2 regions of the Paenibacillus sp. GYB004 genome follow, and region 2 is predicted to be linked to the other one. Evidence: predicted binding sites of a transcription regulator. Region 2 holds the regulator's gene; the other holds the start of a gene.

Region 1 (11,339 bases), on a different contig from region 2:
GATGATCGTCATGCCCGTCAGCTCGCGGAATATCCGGGACAGATGATGCTTGCTCATATAGACGCTTTTCTCCAGCGTATCCAGCGAGATCGGCTCGCGGTACTGCTGCTCGATCAACGAAATGACGGTTTGCACGTTGCGTTCCTTTTCCATCCCGTTTGCCGGTCCGGTTTGTTCAAGCCCTTCCATCGCTTCCTCGCATTCCCCGTACAGAAACCACAGCAGCTCGAAAAAGGCCAGCAAAGACCGGTTAAATTCAACCGTGTTCTGGCAGTAGTAATACTTGTTCATCCGGCGCAGCATATCCTCGAATTCAGCCTTGCGGTCTCCGCTCAACCGAATCCGGTAATTTTTCAGCACCTCGAACGGACGCAGCGGATTAAGCGGTCCGAGTGTCTGATGAAAGATACGGATAATCTCCGGATAAAACGAGAACATCGACCGTACGTATTCGTTATCCCGATCCACGATCGGACCATGCAAGGTCATCCCGTTCATCAGGATCGCATCGCCGGACTCCAGCTCGAACACCTGATCCCCGATCAAATAGTCGCACTTGCCTTTATGAAAGTAGTAAATCTCGTATTGCGGATGGGTATGAAACGTTTTCACAAAAGGCGTATTGCATAAATAGTAATATTCGTTAAACAGCGGATAACGCCGCGTTAAGATCAATCGACTCCCCCTCCTTCCCGACGATCAAACGTCCCCGCCACCGTTGTATTTAATGTAGCACGGGTGCCAATCCGGTGCTTTCCTCTTGTTAACTTCCCCCCTTCCTCATTTGACTGTATTTGATTTCCGGTTGCTGCCGCCGTCGGCCGTTCCATGATCCATAACCTTTCGATATTGTTCCGGCGTAACTCCCACCTGGGTTTTGAACATTCGGCTGAAATGAGATGCATTCTTAAACCCGACCTGCAGGCCAATATCGGTTACTGAATATGCACGATGCATATAGAAGAGCTGCTTCGCTTGTTCAATCCGTCTGCGGTACAAGTAATCGAATATGGTAATCCCCGTACTTTCCCGAAAAATTCTCGACATATACTGCTTGCTTAAGTGGAGCTCCCGCTCCATATCGTTTAACGTGACATCCTCGTTGAATGCGTTTTCAATATAATGGATTACTTTGCGGACATGCCGCTCCTTCTCGCTAATCGTATAGTTCTGCTTCTTCAAATCCGGTTCACATAAAGCGTACACCACGACCAGCAAATCAAAAAAGGCCATTACGAGCCGATTGAGATCTACCCAATTGCCGCTTTGGCTAAACCGGTGTATTCGAAGCATCAAAGCTTCCATTTCCTTGCCGGCTTCTTCCGACATGTGAATATGATGATGCCCCAGCACTTCAAAAGGTAGCATGAGATCAATTCCGTTCACCGGCGACTTCATCTTCCTCAGTGACGACGGGCGAATCGATATCCGGGTATAGATGCATCCGATTTTGTCATCCACACGTAATCCCTGCTGTTTCGTTCCATCCGAGATCAGAAGATCACGGGCAGCAAGCGGAATCGCACGGTCGCCGACATTCGACACTCCGCTGCCTTCGTGGACATATAAAAGCTCGTACAGAGCCGGCCGGATCTCCTCCGTATACAGCGGCTTGGCGCAACGGTATTCGAATTCATGAAACAAAGAGGGCCGCTCGATTGGCATGCCGTATCCCCCCAGTGGCGATTTTTATCCATATTACCACAGGTGGCTTTGCCCGGATAGACTGCTTCTCAGATGAATATCGGCCCTCCATACCTTTCCATTGTTGATTCGTGCACTACCGAATTTTTCTAAACGGGAACATGGACGGCCGCATGCTCGATACAAGAAACGCTCACTGCCAATGCCGCTGTCCCTGCGTTCGTTATCGTTACGATCAGCTCCGTCATCTCGGCGTTCAACTGGAAGTGAGTGGTGAAGTCGGTCGCCGCATTTCCGGATATTTTGGTTAAAGCTCCTGCCGATACGTGGAACGCTCCGGAATGATTGGAGAGAATCACCGTCTGCTCCGCGGCATCGAAAAGTGGCGCCGGATGCTGAACGCATCCCGTGAAAGTCAATTTGACGGCTTTGCCCGATCCTGCGGCGGCGGGGTCGATTGCAAAAGAAGCGGAACCGGCGGAACCGGATGCCGCACGGATTGTCTGCGACTGAAAAACTTTCCTGTCTGCAACATTCAACCTCGTCCCCGAAGACTGGTACAAACGTTCCAAAGTAGGAACATCGTGATTGCCGGACAACGTATGATTGCGGTTTCCGTATAACCGGATCGCCCCGCCGGTGCTGCTGAATAAAACCAATCCGTTCACTTCGTTGCGGGAGATCTCCAGATCGAGACCCGGGTCTCGTACGATCCCGATCGATCCGCTCGTAAAGCCGGGAGCAATCCGGTTCTCCACAATGCGGCAAGCTTCCGTATACGTGCCGCGAATAAATATCCCCCAGCCCCCCGGACCAACCAATTCATTGTGGCAAACTTCCAGATTTTTTATTTTACCGGCCCGGTAGGTGCTGAACTTATCGACGTAGATCCGGTCGGCTATATTATTGGAGATGATCACGCTTTTGCAATCGTTATCCTGAACCGTGACAAAGATCCGCTCTTTGATAATGTTCCCGTCAATGACCACAGTCGAGCTGTCGTCAATCCAAAGCTGCCTGTCGAAATTGTTGGAGGAAATGATCACTTCCGCCCCGGGGGAGTTCTCAATCTCGCAAGAACCGTACGAATTGTTGAAATCGTAATTACCGACAATTTTGATTTTGCCGTTGCCTCCGAAAAAATTGTAGCTGGTTGCATTTTGGCCGTTGTAACATGCATTGCCGCTGTAATAAGTATTTATAGTGCACAGGTTTTGAAAATGGCCGGCGTTTACCCCAACCGGAGCGATCGACCGGCAGCCCTCCACCACTATATCCCGGATCGGATACGACTCGGTCCCGCGGAAGTTAGTCGCATAGAAAAACTGCTCGAACTCGCAATTATGTATCGTAATCCGTCCGATGCTTCTCCCGATCAGGGCGGTCTCCGCCTGAATGCCTCGAATTTGGCTTGACGTGTTCAGCGCCTTGAACCGCAGCCCGCTGCAGCGGAAACCGTCAGCAAGTAGCGAGATATGGCGGCCCAGCACGAGCTTCCCCGTTCCTTCCAGCGTCAAATAGTTCTTATCGATCGTAAATCCGTTCGCCACCAAGTAATCTCCGGAGGGAACGTATATTTTGCCGCCCTCACCCGCTGCATCGTTTACCGCTTGCTGAAAAATAGCCGAATTGTCGTAGCTTCCGCCCGGCCGGGCATTATACGGAGGTTGCGTGATGTCGATCCACGGGCCCGGCTTCCTGGGATGAAGTCTCGAATCGTTCTCCGGAGTTGAACCTGCATACACCGATTCCGCGACGGAAGAAGCGCTTGCCCCATAGGCTCCCGCAACCGTCATACACGCACCTGCTCCGGCCAAACCGATGGACGCCAACAGCCTCCTCCGGCTTATCCGCTTCGGTGTAAGCTTCGTTTCCCACTCCCTCCCGTCCGTTGAATGTTCCTTGCCTTCATGGATCTCCTCTTCGTGTTCTGCCTTCATCTCCTGCGCCTCCTTCATCTAATGAGAATGATGGCCTAACTGGATTACTCCGGCTTGCAATGCATCACGATACCGATATCCCCCCTATCGTCACAAACACAAATTTCCTCACTCTCGCTCCCTCCATGATCCTGCGCTTAGCGTATCAAATCAATCGTTCGACTTCTTTTCTCGTATTCATGAAAATTGCGGTTTATTTGACTAAGAAGGACGATTCTAACTTTTAAGCGCGCAAAGAAAAACCAACCCCGTTACGAACGTCGTCGTTCGAACAGGGTTGGTGGTTGGAGCGGTTATACGACCGCATTCTCCTTGGCTTCGCGCTCTTTCTCCTGCTGCTTCGTGCGCTCCATGTCGCGCTCCAGAATCGGCTTTAAATACTTGCCGGTGTAAGACTCCGGTACCCGGACGACTTCCTCCGGCGCTCCGGTCGCCACAATCGTGCCGCCTCGGGTACCGCCTTCCGGCCCCAGATCGATCAAATAATCGGCCGTCTTAATCACGTCCAGATTATGCTCGATCACAAGCACCGTCTCGCCGCTGTCCACCAGGCGGTGAAGAACGGTCAACAAGCGGTCGATATCGTCGATATGAAGACCCGTCGTCGGCTCGTCCAAAATGTAGATGGTTTTGCCGGTGCTGCGCCGGTACAGCTCGGCGGCCAGCTTCACCCGCTGCGCTTCGCCACCGGACAGCGTCGTTGCCGGCTGGCCCAGCTTCATATAACCAAGACCTACGTCCAGCAGCGTCTGCAGCTTCCGGTGAATACGCGGAATGTTGCGGAAAAACTCGCAGCCGTCCTCGATCGTCAGCTCCAGCACCTCGGCGATGCTTTTGCCTTTGTATTTGATATCGAGCGTCTCGCGGTTGTACCGTTTCCCTTTGCACTGCTCGCACGGCACGTAGACGTCCGGCAGGAAGTGCATCTCGATCTTGATGATACCGTCTCCGCGGCACGCTTCGCAGCGTCCGCCTTTCACGTTAAAGCTGAACCGGCCTTTCTTGTAACCTCGCACCTTCGACTCGTTGGTAGCCGAGAATACGTCGCGGATATCGTCGAACATCCCTGTGTACGTGGCCGGATTCGATCTCGGGGTTCTCCCGATCGGCGACTGGTCGATCTCGATAACCTTCTCGATATGCTCCAGGCCGACTATTTCCTTATGCTCGCCCGGGCGTGTCTTCGCTTTGTTCAGATCGCGCGCGAGCGATTTGTACAAAATTTCGTTGATCAGCGTACTTTTGCCCGATCCGGATACGCCGGTGACGCAAGTGAATACGCCGAGCGGTATTTTGGCGTTAACGCCTCGCAGATTGTTCTCCTTGGCGCCTTTGACCTCCAGCCACTTTCCGTTAGGCTTCCTCCGCGGACTCGGGATCGGAATGAACTTCTTGCCGCTCAAATATTGGCCGGTAAGCGAGTTCGGATCTTCCATAATTTCCTTCGGCGTTCCTTGCGCTACGACTTGTCCGCCATGGATGCCGGCACCCGGTCCGATATCGATAATATAGTCCGCGGCGATCATCGTATCTTCGTCATGCTCGACGACGATCAGCGTATTGCCGAGATCGCGCATATGCTCCAGCGTACGAATGAGACGGTCGTTGTCCCGTTGATGCAGACCGATGCTCGGCTCATCCAGGATGTACAGAACCCCCATCAGGCTGGAACCGATCTGGGTCGCCAGACGGATGCGCTGCGCCTCGCCGCCGGATAACGTACCGGCCGAACGGCTGAGGGACAAGTAATCGAGACCGACGTTAACCAGGAAGCCGAGACGGGCTTCGATTTCCTTAAGTACGAGATGGGCGATCGTCCGCTCCTTCTCCGTCAGATCGAGTCCGCCGAAGAAATCGGCCGCATCTCCAATCGACAGATTGGTCACGTACGCAATATTTTTATTGCCGACGGTGACGGCCAGCGTCTCCCGCTTCAGCCGTTGGCCTTTGCAACCCTGACACGGCTTCGCGCTCATATATTGCTCGATATGCTCGCGGATGCCGTCCGACGCGGTCTCGCGGTATCTCCGCTCCAGGTTGCGGACGATTCCTTCGAACGGAACGAGCGCCTCCTTGGACAGGCCAAAATCGTTCTCGTAACGGAATTTGACCTTCTCGCCGCCGGTTCCATACATAATCTTTTTCATATGGTCCGCCGACAGCTCGGCAACGGGAACGTCCCGCGGGATCCCGTAATGTTCGCACACCGCAGCCAGAAACTGAGGATAATAGTTGGACGTGCTTCCCGCCCAAGCCTCGAACGCGCCCTCCTCGATCGTCATCGACGGGTTCGGTACGAGAAGATCCGGATCAACAATCATCTTCGCTCCCAAACCGTCGCAATCCGGGCAAGCCCCGAACGGGCTGTTGAACGAGAACATCCGCGGAGCGAGCTCATCGATGCTGAAGCCGCATTCCGGGCACGCCAGCTTCTGGCTGAACAGCAGCTCTTCCTGCTCCATCACATCGACGATCACCCGGCCGTCGGCCAGCTTCAGCGCCGTCTCCAGCGAATCCGCAAGCCGGGCCTGAATGTCGCCCTTCACGACGATCCGGTCGACGACAACTTCGATCGAATGTTTCTTGTTTTTCTCCAGCTCAATCTTCTCAGACAGATCGCGGATCTCTCCGTTAACGCGGACGCGAACGAAGCCCTGCTTCTGAATGTCGGCCAACAGCTTCGTATGCTCGCCCTTGCGTCCGGATATGATCGGCGCCAAGATCTGCAGCTTCGTCCGTTCGGGATATTCCATAATCCGGTCGATCATCTGCTCGACCGACTGTGCGGTAATCTCGATGCCGTGATCCGGGCAGTGCGGCTTCCCGATCCGGGCGAACATTAGCCTGAGGTAATCGTATATTTCCGTAACCGTACCGACTGTAGACCGGGGGTTGCGGCTGGTCGTTTTCTGGTCGATGGAGATGGCCGGGGACAATCCTTCGATCGAATCGACATCCGGCTTGTCCATCTGGCCCAGAAACTGTCTGGCGTAAGCGGAAAGCGACTCGACGTAGCGGCGTTGTCCTTCCGCGTAGATCGTATCGAAAGCGAGCGACGATTTGCCGGAGCCGCTTAACCCGGTCAACACGACGAACTTGTCGCGCGGTATCGTTACGTCAACATTTTTTAAATTATGAGCTCTCGCTCCTTTGATCACGATGCGGTCTTGAGCCACTGTGAACCATCCTTTCCGTGGGTAGAGCCATTCATTCCTTCATCATAACACCGTTAAAAACGACTGAAAACCGGCCGCCCGGTTGAAACATTCTCCAGCTCCGCCGCGAAGAAGAGCCGCCGTTACAGGGCGGCTTTGAGCTCCAATATCGCATCGCGCAGCTCGGCGGCACGTTCGAACTGCAAGCTTTTGGCAGCTTCCTTCATCTCCGCTTCGAGACGCTCGATCAGCGAGGCGCGGTCTTTCTTGGACATCTTCTCGGACTTCACGCCGGCCAAATAATCGGCCTTCTGCTCCGCCACCTTCGTGGCCTCGATGACGTCGTGCACCCGCTTCTGAATCGTCTGCGGCGTGATGCCGTGCTTCTCGTTGAACTCGATCTGGATCGCGCGACGCCGCTCGGTCTCGCGGATGGCCCGGTCCATCGAGTCGGTCCGTTTGTCCCCGTACATAATAACCCGGCCGTTCGCGTTCCGCGCCGCCCGTCCGATCGTCTGAATGAGCGACCGTTCGGCACGCAGAAACCCTTCCTTATCCGCATCCAATATGGCGACGAGGGATACTTCCGGTAAGTCGAGCCCTTCCCGCAGCAGGTTGATGCCCACCAGCACATGGAATGTGCCTAGCCGCAATTCGCGCAGCAGCTGCATCCGTTCAAACGTCTTGACATCGGAATGGAGATAACGGACCTTAATGCCGAGCTCTTTGAAATAATCCGTCAAATCCTCCGACATTTTCTTGGTCAGCGTCGTCACGAGCACCCGCTCGTCCTTGGCGATCCGCTCGTTGATCTCGCCGATCAGATCGTCGATCTGTCCCTTCGTCGGGCGCACCTCGATAATCGGATCGAGAAGACCTGTCGGCCGGATAATCTGCTGCACCATCGTCGGGCAGCTCTCAAGCTCATACGGGCCCGGCGTAGCCGAGACGAAGATCGCCTGGCTGATCTTCTGTTCGAACTCCTCAAAGCGCAGCGGGCGGTTATCCAGCGCCGACGGCAGGCGGAAGCCGTGATCGACGAGCACTTCCTTCCGCGCCCGGTCGCCGTTGTACATCGCGCGGATTTGCGGAAGCGATACGTGCGATTCGTCGACGATGACCAGCATATCGTCGGGGAAATAGTCGAGCAACGTATATGGCGTAGCGCCGCGTTCGCGGAACGTAAGCGGTCCGGAGTAGTTCTCGATGCCGGAGCAGAAGCCCATCTCGTGCATCATCTCCAGATCGTACCGGGTCCGCTGCTCCAGCCGCTGGGCCTCCAGCAGCTTGTTCTCGGAACGAAGCTCTTCGAGCCGCTCCTCCAGCTCGCGCTCGATGTCCACCAGCGCCTTCTTCATTGTGTTCTCATGGGTGACGAAGTGAGACGCCGGGTAGATCGCCACATGATCCCGCTCGCCGAGAATCTCTCCGGTCAGCACGTCGATTTCGGTAATCCGCTCGATCTCATCGCCGAACAGCTCGACGCGAATCGCCTGCTCGCCCCTGGAGGCCGGGAAGATCTCGATGACGTCTCCCCGCACGCGGAACGTTCCGCGCACGAAGTTCAGATCGTTCCGCTGGTATTGGATGTCGACCAGCTTGTGCAAAATCTCGTTGCGCGGACGCTCCATCCCCGTCCTAAGCGACAAGACGAGATTCCGGTACTCCATCGGGGAACCGAGACCGTAAATGCACGATACGCTGGCAACGATGATCACGTCGCGGCGTTCGAACAACGAACTCGTAGCGGAGTGGCGGAGCTTGTCGATCTCGTCGTTAATGCTGGAATCTTTCTCAATGTACGTATCGCTCGAAGGAATATACGCCTCCGGCTGGTAGTAGTCGTAATAACTGACAAAATACGACACGGCGTTATGGGGGAAAAACTCCTGGAACTCGCTGCACAGCTGAGCCGCCAGCGTCTTGTTATGCGCAATGACGAGCGTCGGGCGGTTCACCCGGGCGATCACCTGGGCGGCCGTAAACGTCTTCCCCGTTCCGGTCGCGCCAAGCAGCGTCTGATATCTCTTGCCCTCCTGCAGTCCGCGGACAAGCTCGTCAATAGCCCCAGGCTGATCGCCTTGAGGCTGGAATGGAGAAACCAGTTGAAACGGTTTGTTGTGGAGCACGATATCGCTCATCGCTTTATCCCTCGCTCTGGGTCTTTCGACTCTATTGACTCTTTCTTCAATTACCGATATATGGTATGACATGCGACAGGGTCTACCGAATGTTTGTTCTCATCAGATATTATACTTCTTTTTCCGAATTGTTGCAAATTTTCAAACAAAGGGTGTGGGTCTGTTTCATGGATTTAACTACGATTCTAGGCATAATGCTCGGCCTGCTGGCATTGGTGGGAGGTTTCCTGCTGGATGGAGGCCATATCAACGGTCTGCTCGTATTAAGCGCCGCCATTATCGTGTTCGGAGGTACGATCGGCGCGGTTGTCGTCAGCTTCCCGAAATCGCAGCTGAAGCAGATTCCGAAAGCACTCCGCATGGCGTTCAGCGAAAGGAAAACAAAACCGGAGCAGCTGATCGAGGAACTGGTCGAGATGGCGGTTATCGCCCGCCGGGAGGGCGTGCTTGCCATAGAAGACCGCGCTCAGCAGCACCCTAACGCTTTTCTCAGGGACGGACTGCAGATGGTGGTCGACGGCACGGACCCGGATCTGATCCGGCAAATTCTCGAAGTTGAGATCGAAGCGAAAGAAAAGCTGCATGCCAGCTATGCGAAAATATTCGAAGCCGCCGGAGGTTACGCTCCGACGATGGGGATTATCGGTACGGTCATGGGTCTGATCCACGTCCTGAGCAACATGTCCGACCCCGAATCGCTCGCCGGATCGATTGCCGTAGCGTTCGCGGCCACCTTGTACGGCGTCGCCAGCGCGAACGTCATCTACTTGCCGATCGGCAGCAAGATCAAAGTCCGCAGCGAAGAGCAAATCGCCGAGATGGAGATGATGCTCGAAGGGCTGCTCGCCCTGCAAGCGGGACATAACCCGCAGATGATCCAGAAAAAGCTGACGTCCTTCCTGCTGCTCGACACGGAGGCGCAAGTTCGGAAGGAAGCGAACGCCGATGGCTAGGAGACGCAAGCAGCCGTCCGGTTCTCATTCCAGCAGCGAGCGGTGGCTGATCACCTATGCCGACCTGATTACGCTGCTGATGATTTTTTTCGTCATCCTGTATGCGATGAGCAAGATCGACTCGGCCAAATACGACACGTTGTCCAGAGCGCTGCAGATGCAGTTCAACGACGGCTCCTCGGTCATCCCGAAAGGGACCGGCATTATGGGCGAGGCGATTCCCGGGGACCCGAAGTCCGGAGACCAGACGCAGCCGCCGCCGGAATCCAAGACGGAGCCAAACTCCGATCCCGAGAAAGAAAAAGAGAAGGAATTGCAAAATTTGCTGAAAATCGTTCAGCAATATATTGCCGATCAGCATCTGGAGGAGCAGTTGTCCGCCAGCGATACCCCCCGCGGCATCGCGATCAAGCTGAACGACCTGTTTCTGTTCGACCTTGGCAAAGCCGAGCTGAAGCAAGGGGCTTATCCCGTGCTGGAGAAGCTGGCGAGCCTGTTTCCCACCCTGGATACGAAAGTGAGCATCGAGGGGCATACGGACGACCTGCCGCTCGCCACAGGCTCGGCTTATCAGGACAACTGGGGGCTTTCGCAAGCCCGGTCGGTGTCGGTCATCCGCTACTTCGTCAATACGGCCAAGCTGGACGCCGGTACGTTCATCTCCTCAGCTTATGCCGATACGAAGCCGGTTGCGCCTAACGATTCCGAAGCGAACCGGCAAAAAAACCGCAGAGTCGAAATCGTCGTGCTGCGGAACGATTAGAAGTAACCCAAGTACAAATTCAGAGCTAGATGCGGCTCTGAAATCGTTCTAGAAGCAAGAAACTCCAGTTCCATGATGAGTGGAATTGGAGTTTTTCATTAATCCCGGAAGAACCCGGCCGGCCGGACTTCCAAATCCAGCCGTTCGACGGACGGATGCCCGGGTCCTGCCGCCTACAGCGCTCCGCTCTCCTTCGCTGCGGGAGGTACCGCCTGGCTCCGCCGTCCGGCTTTCGTAAACCAGTTGACGTTTCGCTCTTCCAGGTAATACATCACCTTCTCGTCGGGAGCAAGCAGGACGCCCAGCAAATGGTGATCGCCCGAATAAAGAGCTCTCTGAACGAACTTGCTGTGCCCTTCGGTATTGATCACCTCCAGCTTGCAAAATGCCCCGTTGACGCCCAGCGCCTCATGCAGCTGCTCCTTAGTCCGGACCCGTATACCGTTCACCTTATGAATGATTTCCCCGGCAACAAGCCCCATCTCACTTGCCGGACTGCCGGGCAGCACGGCCAATATTCGCAGCCCTTGCTCGTTATGCACGTAATACGGAGGCTTCTCCGCCTCCTCCCGCCCGCTCCACCACAGTAAAGCTTCGTGCAGAACAATCGCCAGAACCGAACCGATCAGCACGAATCCGGGCAGCCATTCGGCCCCCGCCGCCAAGGCCAACACGGCCAGCGAGTAGAAGAACAGGAGCGACGCGCTCCGCTTCGCCTTCTGCTGCGGCAGCCGGGTCACCGT
Region 2 (11,339 bases):
GCCGGTAACGGACAACGTCTTCGTCGTCGGACCCATCGCACCTGCCACATACCGCGGCCACTCCGGCGTCGAATATTTATTGGCCGCTTCCACCGCCAGCTTCGCAGCCGCGAGATTGAGCTCGCGCGAACGCTCGGGAATGTCGTACTCGGCCAGGACGACGCTCGTCGTGCCGAACGTGTTCGTTTCCAAAATGTCCGCGCCCGCTTCCAGATACGCTTCGTGAATTTTGGAGATAACATCCGGACGTGTAACCGACAATATCTCGTTGCAGCCTTCCAACTCTTCCCCGCCGAAATCGTCCGCGGTCAAGTTTTCCTGCTGCAGCATCGTCCCCATCGCGCCGTCCAGTATTAATATTTTATGCTTGAGCCGTTCCGCCAAAGCTTGTTTGTGCATACGCCCACTCCTTATCTGTACCGTACATACCTGATAGTCTACCAGATGCCGCACGTTTTCGGAAGAGATATATCCATAGGTTTCTTATCGGAATTAAAGTGCTTATCCGAAATGTACGAAATCCGCCGTTCTTTATGGCCCATCCTATCACAAAGGAACCCGCCGCTCTCTTGCGAGAAAGCAACGGGCCTGTCTATTGCGCTTATGCATATGCCGGCGACGGATCAGCCGCGCAGTTCCTCCAGTACGTTGCGGATGCCGTACAGGCTGTCGATCTCGTAAGCAGGAATGATGTCGTCGTTACGCTCCACATGATGGCGGTTGATCCAGACCGACTTCATGCCGACCCCGTTCGCTCCCAAAATGTCCGTAGTCAGCTTGTCGCCGACCATGATGCCTTCTTCCGGACGAATCCCCAGCCGTTCCATCGCATGATGGAAGATCGAAGCGGCCGGCTTGCCTTCGCCGAACGCCCCGGAAATGACGATATGATCGAAATAGCCTGCGAGCTCCGGCACCCCGGCGAGCTTCTCCTTCTGCAGGTCGGGAGAACCGTTCGTGAGCAGCAGCAGCTTGTACTTGCCTTTCAGCTCATCGAGATAGGCGAACGTCTCTTCGTATACGATCGGTCGCGCTCTTCTCTCCTCGGCGAACTTGTCCCCGAGCTTGCAGCCGAATTCCGGGTCGTCAATTCCGAGCGACTTCAGACCGCCTGTCCAGGCGGCCGCCCGGTATGAAGGAGCGAGCTGCTCCAGCTTGCGGAATTGTTCTTGTTCGCCTTCGGTGAAGTTGGCCCATAACCCTTCAAACGGGTTGATCCCGATTCGTTTCGTGAACGGAAACGTTTCGTACGATTCGTATAAAGCGCGAGCGCACTTCCGGACCTCTTCCTCCAGACGGGCCGGATCTACCGGGTGTACGTTGGCCGCCGCTTCGCACGTCGCCTGGAACGCTTCCTTGACGCTCCGGTCGTCCCACAATAATGTGTCGTCCAAATCAAACAATACCGCTTTGATCCCCACATGTGCTCTCTCCCCTGTATATCGCTTAAGCCGCTTCTTCTTTATAAGATATGCCGTTAGTCTCCGCAAACTTTTTAAGCCGGGCCGACAGCGCCGGTATGTCGTACAAACTTTGGAACTTGGACAGCACCCATCTCGTTTTCTTTCCTTTCATCTGGATCGCGATGCTGCCGCGCTGAACGGAGATCTCCTCGATCTCGTCCGCTCCGAAAAACTTCTCGATGCCGAGCCGGCGTGTAGACAGTTTGTTTCTGCCTACCTTCACATAAGGTCTGCGCAAAAAGTACATAACGCCCAGCACCAAATACCCGAGTACCGTTATCCAATAAAAAGATTGCGTCTCGGCCAACGTGGAGGAAACTACGGCGAAGAACAGGGAGCAGGCGACAAGAAGCGCCGGCAAAAACCAGCTTCTTCCTTTGAACACGTCCATCTGCTCCTGGGCCGCCGCTACCGAGATAGGCTGAGCGCCCGTCTTCTTCCGCCGCTGATTCAGTTGTTTGCTGTTTTTCTCTACCATCCGCTCCCACTTCCGGGACATGACTGAATCCTCCGTTCTAATGACGCTTTTTATCGGTTTCGTTCGGTTGATCCCCATCAACGAATTCAATCGAATCGAGCTGCGCCCGAAGCGATGTCTTAAACGCTTCGATATAACGCTTGCGCAGCTCGGCGCGTTCCTGGACTTCGTTTTCGGTCAGTCCGACGGTGTTCGCCTTTTTCGCCAGTTCATTAATGCGGGCGATCATTTGTTCGGTTACCATACGCGTGTTCGTCCTCCTCGTGTCGGTTATCTCTTACTTTGACATGCGCAGGATACGGTTGTCAAGAAAACCGGGACGAAACGGCAAATAACCCGGAGCGTGCAGCTCCGGGCGTAATAGATCGATTGGATATTAGGGGAGAAGCATGAAGCGTAAACAGTCGTTGGGCCGGAATACCAGCCGGACAGCCATAACTCATAGTATACGAACAGAACAAAGCCCGGCATCGTTACTGCGGCAATTGAAGAACTTGGCCGGGAATCAGCGTCGATGTGGTCATCCCGTTCGCCGTCTTCACTTTCCGTATATAATCGCGGATGTCTTCCCCTTGCCGGACGTGCTGACTGGCGATCGACCACAAGGTATCTCCCGGTACGACGGTGACTTCTTCCTTAATCTGAATGGCGGCAGCCTGCACTTCATTGTGGCCAGGCCATTCCAGGAATAACGCTCCGAGACCGAAGCAAGCAAGCATAACAAGCGCGGCGGCAGCCATGCGCAACCGGGTGCCGGAGGATGCTTTCTTCTTGTTCGCATCGCTGTCCGGATTTGCCCAGATCGATTTATAAGAACCTTGGTGCAGCACAGTACGGTGGAAAGTGGTTGACGACATCATCGAAATGACCCCCAAACATTTGTTCTGTTCTTAAATTAACACGAACACACATTCGTGTCAACAAGAATTTCGAACAAGTGTTCGTAGTTCATGTTCGCACTTCGTTCCCCTATTCCTCGTATTCCGCGAACAGATCGATGGTCGCATACGCGTCCGCCGGCAATCCCGGCGAAACGCCGTTCAGGCGGATTCCGATAGTATCTCCTTCCTCGAACGCCGTATCCGGAGCGAACAGGACCGCGCCCGGCTTCAGCGCCGGAGAAGGACTGGCCAGGCCGCCCATCCAGAGCGCCCCGTTTTTCCATACCTCAAATACGAACGAGCCGGCCGCACTAGACGAATGAAACAAGACGATGTATCGCAGCAGCTTGCCGTCGCCGGGCAAAACGTACGTCTGGGAAGGATGTCCCCCCTCTCTCTGGAAGGCAGCGCCCGGGCTCGCTGTAGCCAGCTGACCGAAATAATAGTGGAGCGTTCGCTTCTCTTTATCCGCCTTGATCCAGCGCGTTCCGTCCCAGACGACGATCCGGTTCAAGCTTTCGTCGAAATAGGCGAAGCCGGGCTCGTTCTGGAACGCTGCCGGAACCGGACGGCTCGCCGTCGGTCCTCTGCGTCTTGCCATCAGCGTGCTTTCCGAGACATGATGGCTTTTCAGCATCGCGTAAAATTCAGGGGCGATCGGTGTTCCGATCCCTGCGTAATAATCGATGATTTCTTTCGACAGCGCCGTGTTCAGATGGTTGTGCAGCAGCTTATGGTTCACATCGATAAAATCGTACCGCGCCACCAGGTCCGGCCGGCTCGTTCCGTCCAGAACGGGCGCGTGAATCGTACAATTAAGAAAGGAGACGCCGTGGTCAACCGACGTCGAATACAGCAATTTGCCGTCGTCGACAGCGTCGGCCTTCAGATGGCAGTTGTCGAACACGATCCGCCCCCGCATCCGGCCGCCTTCATAAGCATCCAGACAATTGACGGTGCACCCGCTGAAGGACACGTCCGCGACGCTGCCTTTAAAGTGGCCGAAGAAATCTCCGCAGTTCACAAATTCGAGCTTCGGATACAGCGCGTACGAGTCCTCATAGGCGGCGGTCGCGAGCGCGTTTAACAAAAAGTTGACATGGGTCGTCGACTGTGAGGTTTGAGCCGGAACTTTCTCCGACTGAATATTAACAAACGACATGCGGCAGTTCGGGGTGACACGGCTCGCGTCGTATCCGCCCGGCTTGCCCAGATGGAAGCTGAGCGGATTCGGAATCTCCAGCATACGGACGCCCTTCTCCCGGCCGACGACGGTCACGTCTCTGAACTCGATCGATTGCGGGAAAAACAGCCTTTCGGAGGTGGACGATATTTTGGAGAAAGCGGCAATTTTCATAATCCGGCATATGCCGGTCGGGTTCGGAATGCCGGTATAGTCGAACACGAAGTCTTCGATCTTAATCGAGCGGCCGTATCCGATCGGATATTTATAATTGAAGTTGGCCGGAACGCAATGGAGCGCGACCGCTTCCGCCGGTCCGTTCGTGACGATCAGCCTGCACTTGGTGAGCCGGATGCTGCCATCCCACTTGGCGCCATAATCGACGCGAAAATCGATGAACCGGCTGCCGAACCGTTTCGTATTCTCGATAAACAAATCTCCGCCGCCGGTCAGCGTAAAACCGCGATACCCGATCTCCGAGTCTTTCACGTACAAGTTCCAGCAGTGGAAATGAACGTCCACCCGGTTCAGGCGGCAGCCTTCGATGCTGAAATTTTTGAACAGGTTCGTGCCGAAAACGCCCCAATGAACCATCCCGCCTTCAGACGTGACGTTGCGGAACGTCGCGTTCAGCACCCTCGCTCCGCCGATCCCGTACGTGCCGGCGGGCACGTCGCGATCCGTCCCTTCGCGGTCCTGCTCCCACGGAATGAGTCTCACGTTCTCCAGCGTAACGTCGAACACATAGTTGAAATAATAAAATCCGATTCGCGGATCAAGCGACGTATCGCTCGCCCCCTCCTCCAGCCCGACCCACTGGTTGCGGATGATCGTACGGCTGCGCCGGACCATAATTCCGTTGTGCAAATAAGCGCCGCCCGCCCCGGGACTGTTGCCCGACATGTAAAAGGTGCCTCCGTCGAGGATCAGGTAGTTATCGTCGCACGGGTATGCGACCAGGCTCGTATAATTGTTGAAGGTCCAGGCAATGTCCCCGATCAGCCGCCCGTGCTCCTCGACATAGAAAAACTCTTCTTTGTTCCAGCCATTGTGATTGTATCCTTGTCTCACACCGATTTTGTCGTTGCTGTCGGTAATGAACACAAGAGAGTTCTTATAGGGAGCCAGCTCCGGGACAAATGTCGTGCCAGGCTTCATTTTGTCTAGAAATGAAGCTTTCTCCGCCGCGTCGAACTGGATATTCACCGTGCTTTTGCGGCTCGTCACCCGGAACCGGGGATTTGATTTGGAGTTCATCCCTTCGTCGATATGAAACTTTGTGTGACCCCAGTTTGCATTCGTCTGCACGATAATATCATTTGTCGCTTTGATCCAGTACTCGCCTGTCAGGTTCTGTACGGGCAAATCACGGGCGTTCGCATATGCATGCGCCCGCTTGATCTGAACCCCGTCGTCGTTAACCCCGTCCCCGACCGCGCCGAACTGCTTGTAGTTCACGCTGTCCTCCGCAAGCAGGATCGCCTGCAGCTCTCCGCTCAGATTCACGACACTGCCCAAGTCTTCCGGCAGGATGCCCGGCTTGACGATGTAGTCCGCGCCGCCGCCGTCCCCCGGCTCGTAATACCCGGCAGTCCGGACGATCATCCCCTCTCTGAGCATCGTCTCACTTTTCATCTTGGCTATGTTCTCCACATAACGGAAGCGGAACATCGCAAACGGAAAATTCCCCATATCCGGACCGAACCCGTACGTGGCCAAATTTACCGAATCGCCCATAACTCCCTCCTTGATGAACGACTGTCCCGCTACCGCAACACCGGCTCCTCCAAGGGCCGCAAGCAAGCTCCTTCTGGAGATCCGTTTAGGCGGCCGCGCATGTTCTACGTTCCGTTCTTCCATCCCTGTTCCCTCCTCGAATCGATCGTTATCCAGCTCCGACGGAGTGCCTGGTCCCAAGCCGTTCATTCCCGGTTGCCGTAAGCAGGCCGGATCGCCGCTACTAGTCCCATTTCCTCATGTACCGATTCGCCCGCTAACCGGTTATGCCGCCTAATCGGCACCGCCTAATCGTAACTCCGTCATCCCGTACCTTTTACCCGGGAACATGCTCTTCCCGCTCCGATAACGCTTCGGCCATACGCTCGCACAGCTCGCGCTCGTCGATCAGATCGGCCCAATAAGCCCGCACATGCTTGAAAATATGTGAATACGACAGCGCCGGGATGCCGAGCGAGGCGTGCGTCCGGTACGAAAACATCATTTCCCGGTACATCGAATATCGGCCGGGCACTGCAAACGCCTTCTTATTCGGGGACGAATCCGCTCCCCAGTGGCTCGGGATGCTGAGCGTGTGGCTGCCGATATACTGCTGGCCCGGCAGCGACGTGAGGAAGTCGGCAAGCAGCATCGCTTCCTCCGGATGCCCGGTTTGCTTGAGCACTCCTACACCTTGAGAGATCATCAAAGTGATCGGCTCGTTCATGTAAGGAAGCGGAGATACGTCGTATTCCAGACCGGGAGACTCCTGCCAATCGTTCATTCCCATGTAACTGTTGATAACCATCGACAGCCGGCCTTCCTGAAACATCGCATTGATCTCCCGGTTGTTCTCCGATAAGAACATCGGGAAAAAATCGCGGTTGCTGATAATACTTTTGCACAGTCTCGCCGCGTCCATCAGACGGGAGTGCCGGAGCGATTCCGGGCTGCGGCCTTCCTGCCGGAGATCTTCCCCCGCCTGGAGCCAGAAGAGCGGCCAGCGATTTTCATTCAGCAAATAAAAGGCGAATCCGAATCTCCCGTTCCCGTTCGTAAGCTCGATGGCGTTACGGACCAGGTCGTCCCAGGTCCAGCTGCCGTCCGGCTCGGCCAAGCCCCGTTCGCGGAAATGCCGCTTATTGTAACAAAGCACGATCGGGGAAAAGATGATCGGGTACACATAATGCATCCCGCCGTCCTTGAACAGTCCCGAAAGGAACGGGTAGATCTCCCGCTTCTCCGGCAAAGGGGCGAACAGGTGAAGATGACCGCTCTCTTTCATTCGCTGAAATTGAAGATGGTTGATGACGATCGCATCGAATTCCGCCAGCTTCCGCTGGTCGCCCGGTCCGCCGAGATCCGATACAAACGGCACAAACTCAAGCTCGATCCAAGGATAGCGCTTACAAAAAAGCTCGGCGAGTCCGGATAATTTCATATTGACCTCATCCGTACGGTTAATCCCGACGGTCAAACGAACCGTCTCCCGCTTCGCCAGCACCCGGCTGCCAACCCGCGGGATCTTCTCGATCCAGCCTTCTGCATTCAGTATGTCCAGCCCTTTGCGAACCGACTTGTTGCTTAATCTGAACATCTTCGCCTGCACAAGCTCCGAGGGCAGGTAGTCGCCGGTTGCATACTTTCCTTCCAGAATGTCTGCTCGAAGCGTCTGTACCATATGATCCAGCTGTTTCTGAAATTGCTCATGCGTCGGTTTTTTCTTCAATCACCGGTCCTCCTTTGCTGCACCGTATATCTCCCTTACATCCGTCTTATCCCATCCGGAACACATCCTCTCCTTCGGCGATCGACCCTGATGTATATAACAATTACAGAAATATACATTACAGATTGCTATAATTGTTATATTTTTCTTGATTTCATTATAAAATGGCCCAATATAGGAGTCAACGATATCATGTACACTACAAACGAATACTTTATATACATCAGAACGACATGCGACCGGATGGTTGAATTCTCCAAGACCCATACTCGAACTTATGTTTGTACGAACTCGAGTTCTGTGGTATAATTTACCCATATAAAATGTCCGTAATGGGAGTGATGATCGTGAGCAAGGTTTCCAATCGCCAACAAGCGATACTGGAATTTATCAAGAACGAAGTACGCGATAAAGGCTACCCGCCTTCCGTAAGGGAAATCGGCGAAGCCGTCGGGCTTGCGTCCAGCTCTACCGTACACGGTCATTTGGACCGGCTCGAGAAGAAAGGTTACATCCGCAGAGACCCGACCAAGCCTAGAGCGATCGAGGTGCTCAGCGCCCATGACGAATCCGCTTCCGTATTTTCCTTCTCGATAGCGCGTGTACCGGTAGTCGGCAAAGTAACGGCTGGTATGCCGATTACGGCAACCGAGAACATCGAAGAATATTTCCCGCTTCCGAGTCATTTCGTCGGCGACCACAGCGTATTCATGCTTCGCGTCGTCGGAGAAAGTATGATCGAAGCCGGCATTCACCATAACGACTACGTTATCGTTAAGCAGCAGCCGACCGCGAACAACGGCGATATCGTCGTCGCCATGACCGAAGATGACGAAGCGACCGTCAAGACGTTTTACAAGGAGCGCGACCATATTCGGCTCCAGCCGGAGAATCCGTCTATGGACCCGATTCGTCTCCGCAACGTAACAATTCTGGGGAAAGTAATCGGATTGTTCCGCGACATTCATTAGTCTCATGTTGGCTCGTCCCTCTTACGGGACGAGCCATAAACCGTACGCCAAGAGAGCCCTGCCGGATATCCGGTCAGGGCTCTGGCTGTCTAATCGCACTGACAGCTGTCTTACGCACCTTGTATTCGTGATACGTGCACTGTCCGGCCGCAGCCAGATCCCCCGACCGGTTCGCTCGGGGTAGCGGGGATCAGTGTACTTTCAAGATCGCATAGCCATGGCCAGCAGTAATACTGAAGGTGATGCCGTCGCTGTCTACTATATCGTTTTGAAGCGTAAAGTTTACGTGATCGATTACAGATACGGTTTTCCCGATATGTTCGGGGAGCTTGAGATTCGCTCCGGTAACGGGGACATGGTAATCGATGTACACATATGTATCTTTGTCGTCTTGAACTACGCTTAGATTGGTGGCTTTCCCCACCTCAACCGGCGACAAGTAATTCCGGTACCCCATGAACGTTTTGTAGTCCCCGGCATTTAAGATCAGTCCGCTCATCGCGATCGGATAGCTTTTCCTCGTGCTGCGCATATCCCAGCCTCTCGATGTTTGAGCCGCCCGATCGGCGTTTTTGCTGTTCGTTTTGTCGACGATATATCCCATTGTAAAACCCACCTTTCCCAGCCCGCTGCCGTCCCGCAGCCAGTCGACATATCGGTTGGGAGGCTTGGCCGGGTCTATATAATCGGATGGGCCATATACGAGATTCATACTGTAACCGGTCATATCCACTATATTTTGAAAATCCTGCCCGCTTTTGCTCTTCACATCCGGCATATAACGGCTGAGCGTATGACCGGACAAACTCATCGGCATCGACTGCAGAAAGCCGCAGTCCATGACTTGCAGCTTCTGCAAAGCCTTGAAGTTATGCGAGATATGACAGCGGCCGCCCTTCCTGAACGTATACACGATCGAGAGCCGAACAGCCCCCGCTACCGAATCGTTCGCATAACTCACTCCCGGATGGGATTGCGCGAAATCTATGATCGCCCTGTAGTCCATAATGTGATAGGATTCGTGCACCTTCAGAACCGTACCGGAATACATCCCGTCCTCCGTGATTTCCTTGCCGTCCAGCATATATTGCACCTTTATGTTGTTAATGGACGGATAGAGCTGAGCCCCCGGTACAAGGACGTTAACGTTCACCGGCTGTGTATGGACCGCACCGCATACAGGAGTGAGATCTTGCTCGGGTTGGACAAGCAGAGCGGATACGATCCCGTTCGTCACCGTATACGGGCACCCCCATGTAAGATGATCGCCGTTTACGTCCAGCAGCGTGTAGATTCTCGCCCCATCCGTCCATTGCGATCCCAGATCGTCCGCCGTTTTGTCGTGTCCGGCCATGGACACCTTCACTACACACGTATACCCGTGGTTCGCCCCTACCGTATTGAAAGTACGGACAGGCGTTATATCGTCATGGTTGGCATGGACGATCTCCGACCCGATTCGAGTCCGGATAAAGTTAAAGCTGCCGTTGCGAGACCCGCTTCGCGACGTTTCGATCGTAATGGTATGGGCATCATCAAAGCGGCTTGAGATGTGGAAAAGCTCACCGCTCTTGGTCACCACGATATCTGCGCTCGAATCAACCAAGCCGGCTGCAGAAACGGGCACAGGGCTTGTCAACGCCGCTCCGCCGCCCGGACGTATCGCTTCATTACCCGCAGTAGCCGAGCCATTCCCGGTTTTTGTACTAATTCCCGATGAATCGGTCCAACTCATTCGTTCGTTTACCTCCATCCGCAGGGGCTCCGATTACTCGGGCGAGGTGTTGCGTCAGAGTTCATCGTAACATGGGATCATCGGCTTGTGTACTGTATTCCTGATCACTTTTACAGCATATCCGACCCGCCCCCCTGTTTCACCCGAGCCCTATCCCCCGGCGAGCCGGGCAATCGCCGTGCCCCCCCGGTGCTTCTCTCCGTAAACTGTCGTTGCGGGTTACGATCCCCGCAGAAATGACCGATAGGAGAGAGATGGCATGTCTAAGGAGATTCAAATAAATTCGGGCAGACGGGTGTCTCCCGCCAGGCAGAGAAGGATTAGAAGAAACGCCCTGCGTCTGGTAGGAAGAGTTGTTGTCGTGCGGACCTTATTTAATACGTTTACCGGCTGTTTGGTAAGCGTCGGGGCCAACTCGATCCGCTTGCGCATCTATAGCGGTGTAAACCGGGTGTTTATTACGATCCGTATTCCGATCGGCATCATCCTGGACATTTTCCGGTTCCGGTGCTCCTGAATCCCGCGTGAGTGCATAACGCAAATTTTTCGCCGAGCTGCCGGTCCGACGGCCGCAACCCAAAAAAATCCCCGCCGGCCATTACGCCATGCGGGGATTTTACGATTAATACAACGTCATATACTGATCGCGTTCCCAGGAATGAATCTGGGTGCGGTACATATCCCACTCGATTTCTTTCAGCTCGATAAAGTGAGTGAGCGCATGCTCGCCCAAAGCTTCGCAAATCACTTCGTTATTCATCAGCTCGACGATCGCCTCGTGCAGATCGGACGGCAAGCTCGGGATTCCTTGTTCTTCGCGCTCTTCTTCGGACATGACATAAATGTTGCGGTCGGTCGGAGCCGGCAGCGGAGTTTTGTTCTTCACTCCGTCAAGACCTGCTTTCAACATAACGGCCAAAGCCAGGTATGGATTCGCCGCAGGGTCCGGGTTACGCACCTCTACGCGTGTGCTCAGTCCGCGGGAAGCCGGAATCCGGATCATCGGGCTGCGGTTGCTCGCCGACCATGCGACGTAACAAGGCGCTTCGTAACCCGGTACGAGCCGCTTGTACGAGTTGACCGTCGGGTTCGTAATCGCCGCGAAGGCGCGGGCATGCTTCAGCACGCCGGCCATGTAGTGACGAGCCGTAGTGCTGAGGCCGAGCTTGTCGCTCTCGTCGTA

What was found. The regulator LexA, encoded in region 2, represses DNA repair genes until DNA is damaged. The targets are predictions, from matches to a motif close to CGAACATATGTTCG.
Region 1: a site for LexA is predicted at 8,967-8,980, ahead of uvrB (excinuclease ABC subunit UvrB). Genes of this name have one in related genera too.

What each region holds. Positions count from the first base shown of each region.
Region 1 covers NZ_JARBDB010000050.1:46,933-58,271, reverse strand. The annotation lists gene PV433_RS21415 (AraC family transcriptional regulator) at 1-675, opposite strand, end outside; gene PV433_RS21410 (helix-turn-helix transcriptional regulator) at 781-1,665, opposite strand; gene PV433_RS21405 (right-handed parallel beta-helix repeat-containing protein) at 1,794-3,584, opposite strand; gene uvrA (excinuclease ABC subunit UvrA) at 3,878-6,760, opposite strand; gene uvrB (excinuclease ABC subunit UvrB) at 6,883-8,880, opposite strand; gene PV433_RS21390 (flagellar motor protein) at 9,048-9,833, shown strand; gene PV433_RS21385 (flagellar motor protein MotB) at 9,826-10,596, shown strand; gene PV433_RS21380 (PDZ domain-containing protein) at 10,770-11,339, opposite strand, start outside.
Region 2 covers NZ_JARBDB010000047.1:105,723-117,061, reverse strand. The annotation lists gene metH (methionine synthase) at 1-399, opposite strand, end outside; gene PV433_RS19075 (HAD family hydrolase) at 624-1,421, opposite strand; gene PV433_RS19070 (hypothetical protein) at 1,447-1,962, opposite strand; gene PV433_RS19065 (DUF896 domain-containing protein) at 1,979-2,185, opposite strand; gene PV433_RS19060 (LysM peptidoglycan-binding domain-containing protein) at 2,415-2,801, opposite strand; gene PV433_RS19055 (hypothetical protein) at 2,911-5,865, opposite strand; gene PV433_RS19050 (extracellular solute-binding protein) at 6,059-7,450, opposite strand; gene lexA (transcriptional repressor LexA) at 7,798-8,421, shown strand; gene PV433_RS19040 (hypothetical protein) at 8,612-10,156, opposite strand; gene PV433_RS19035 (hypothetical protein) at 10,416-10,673, shown strand; gene glnA (type I glutamate--ammonia ligase) at 10,779-11,339, opposite strand, start outside.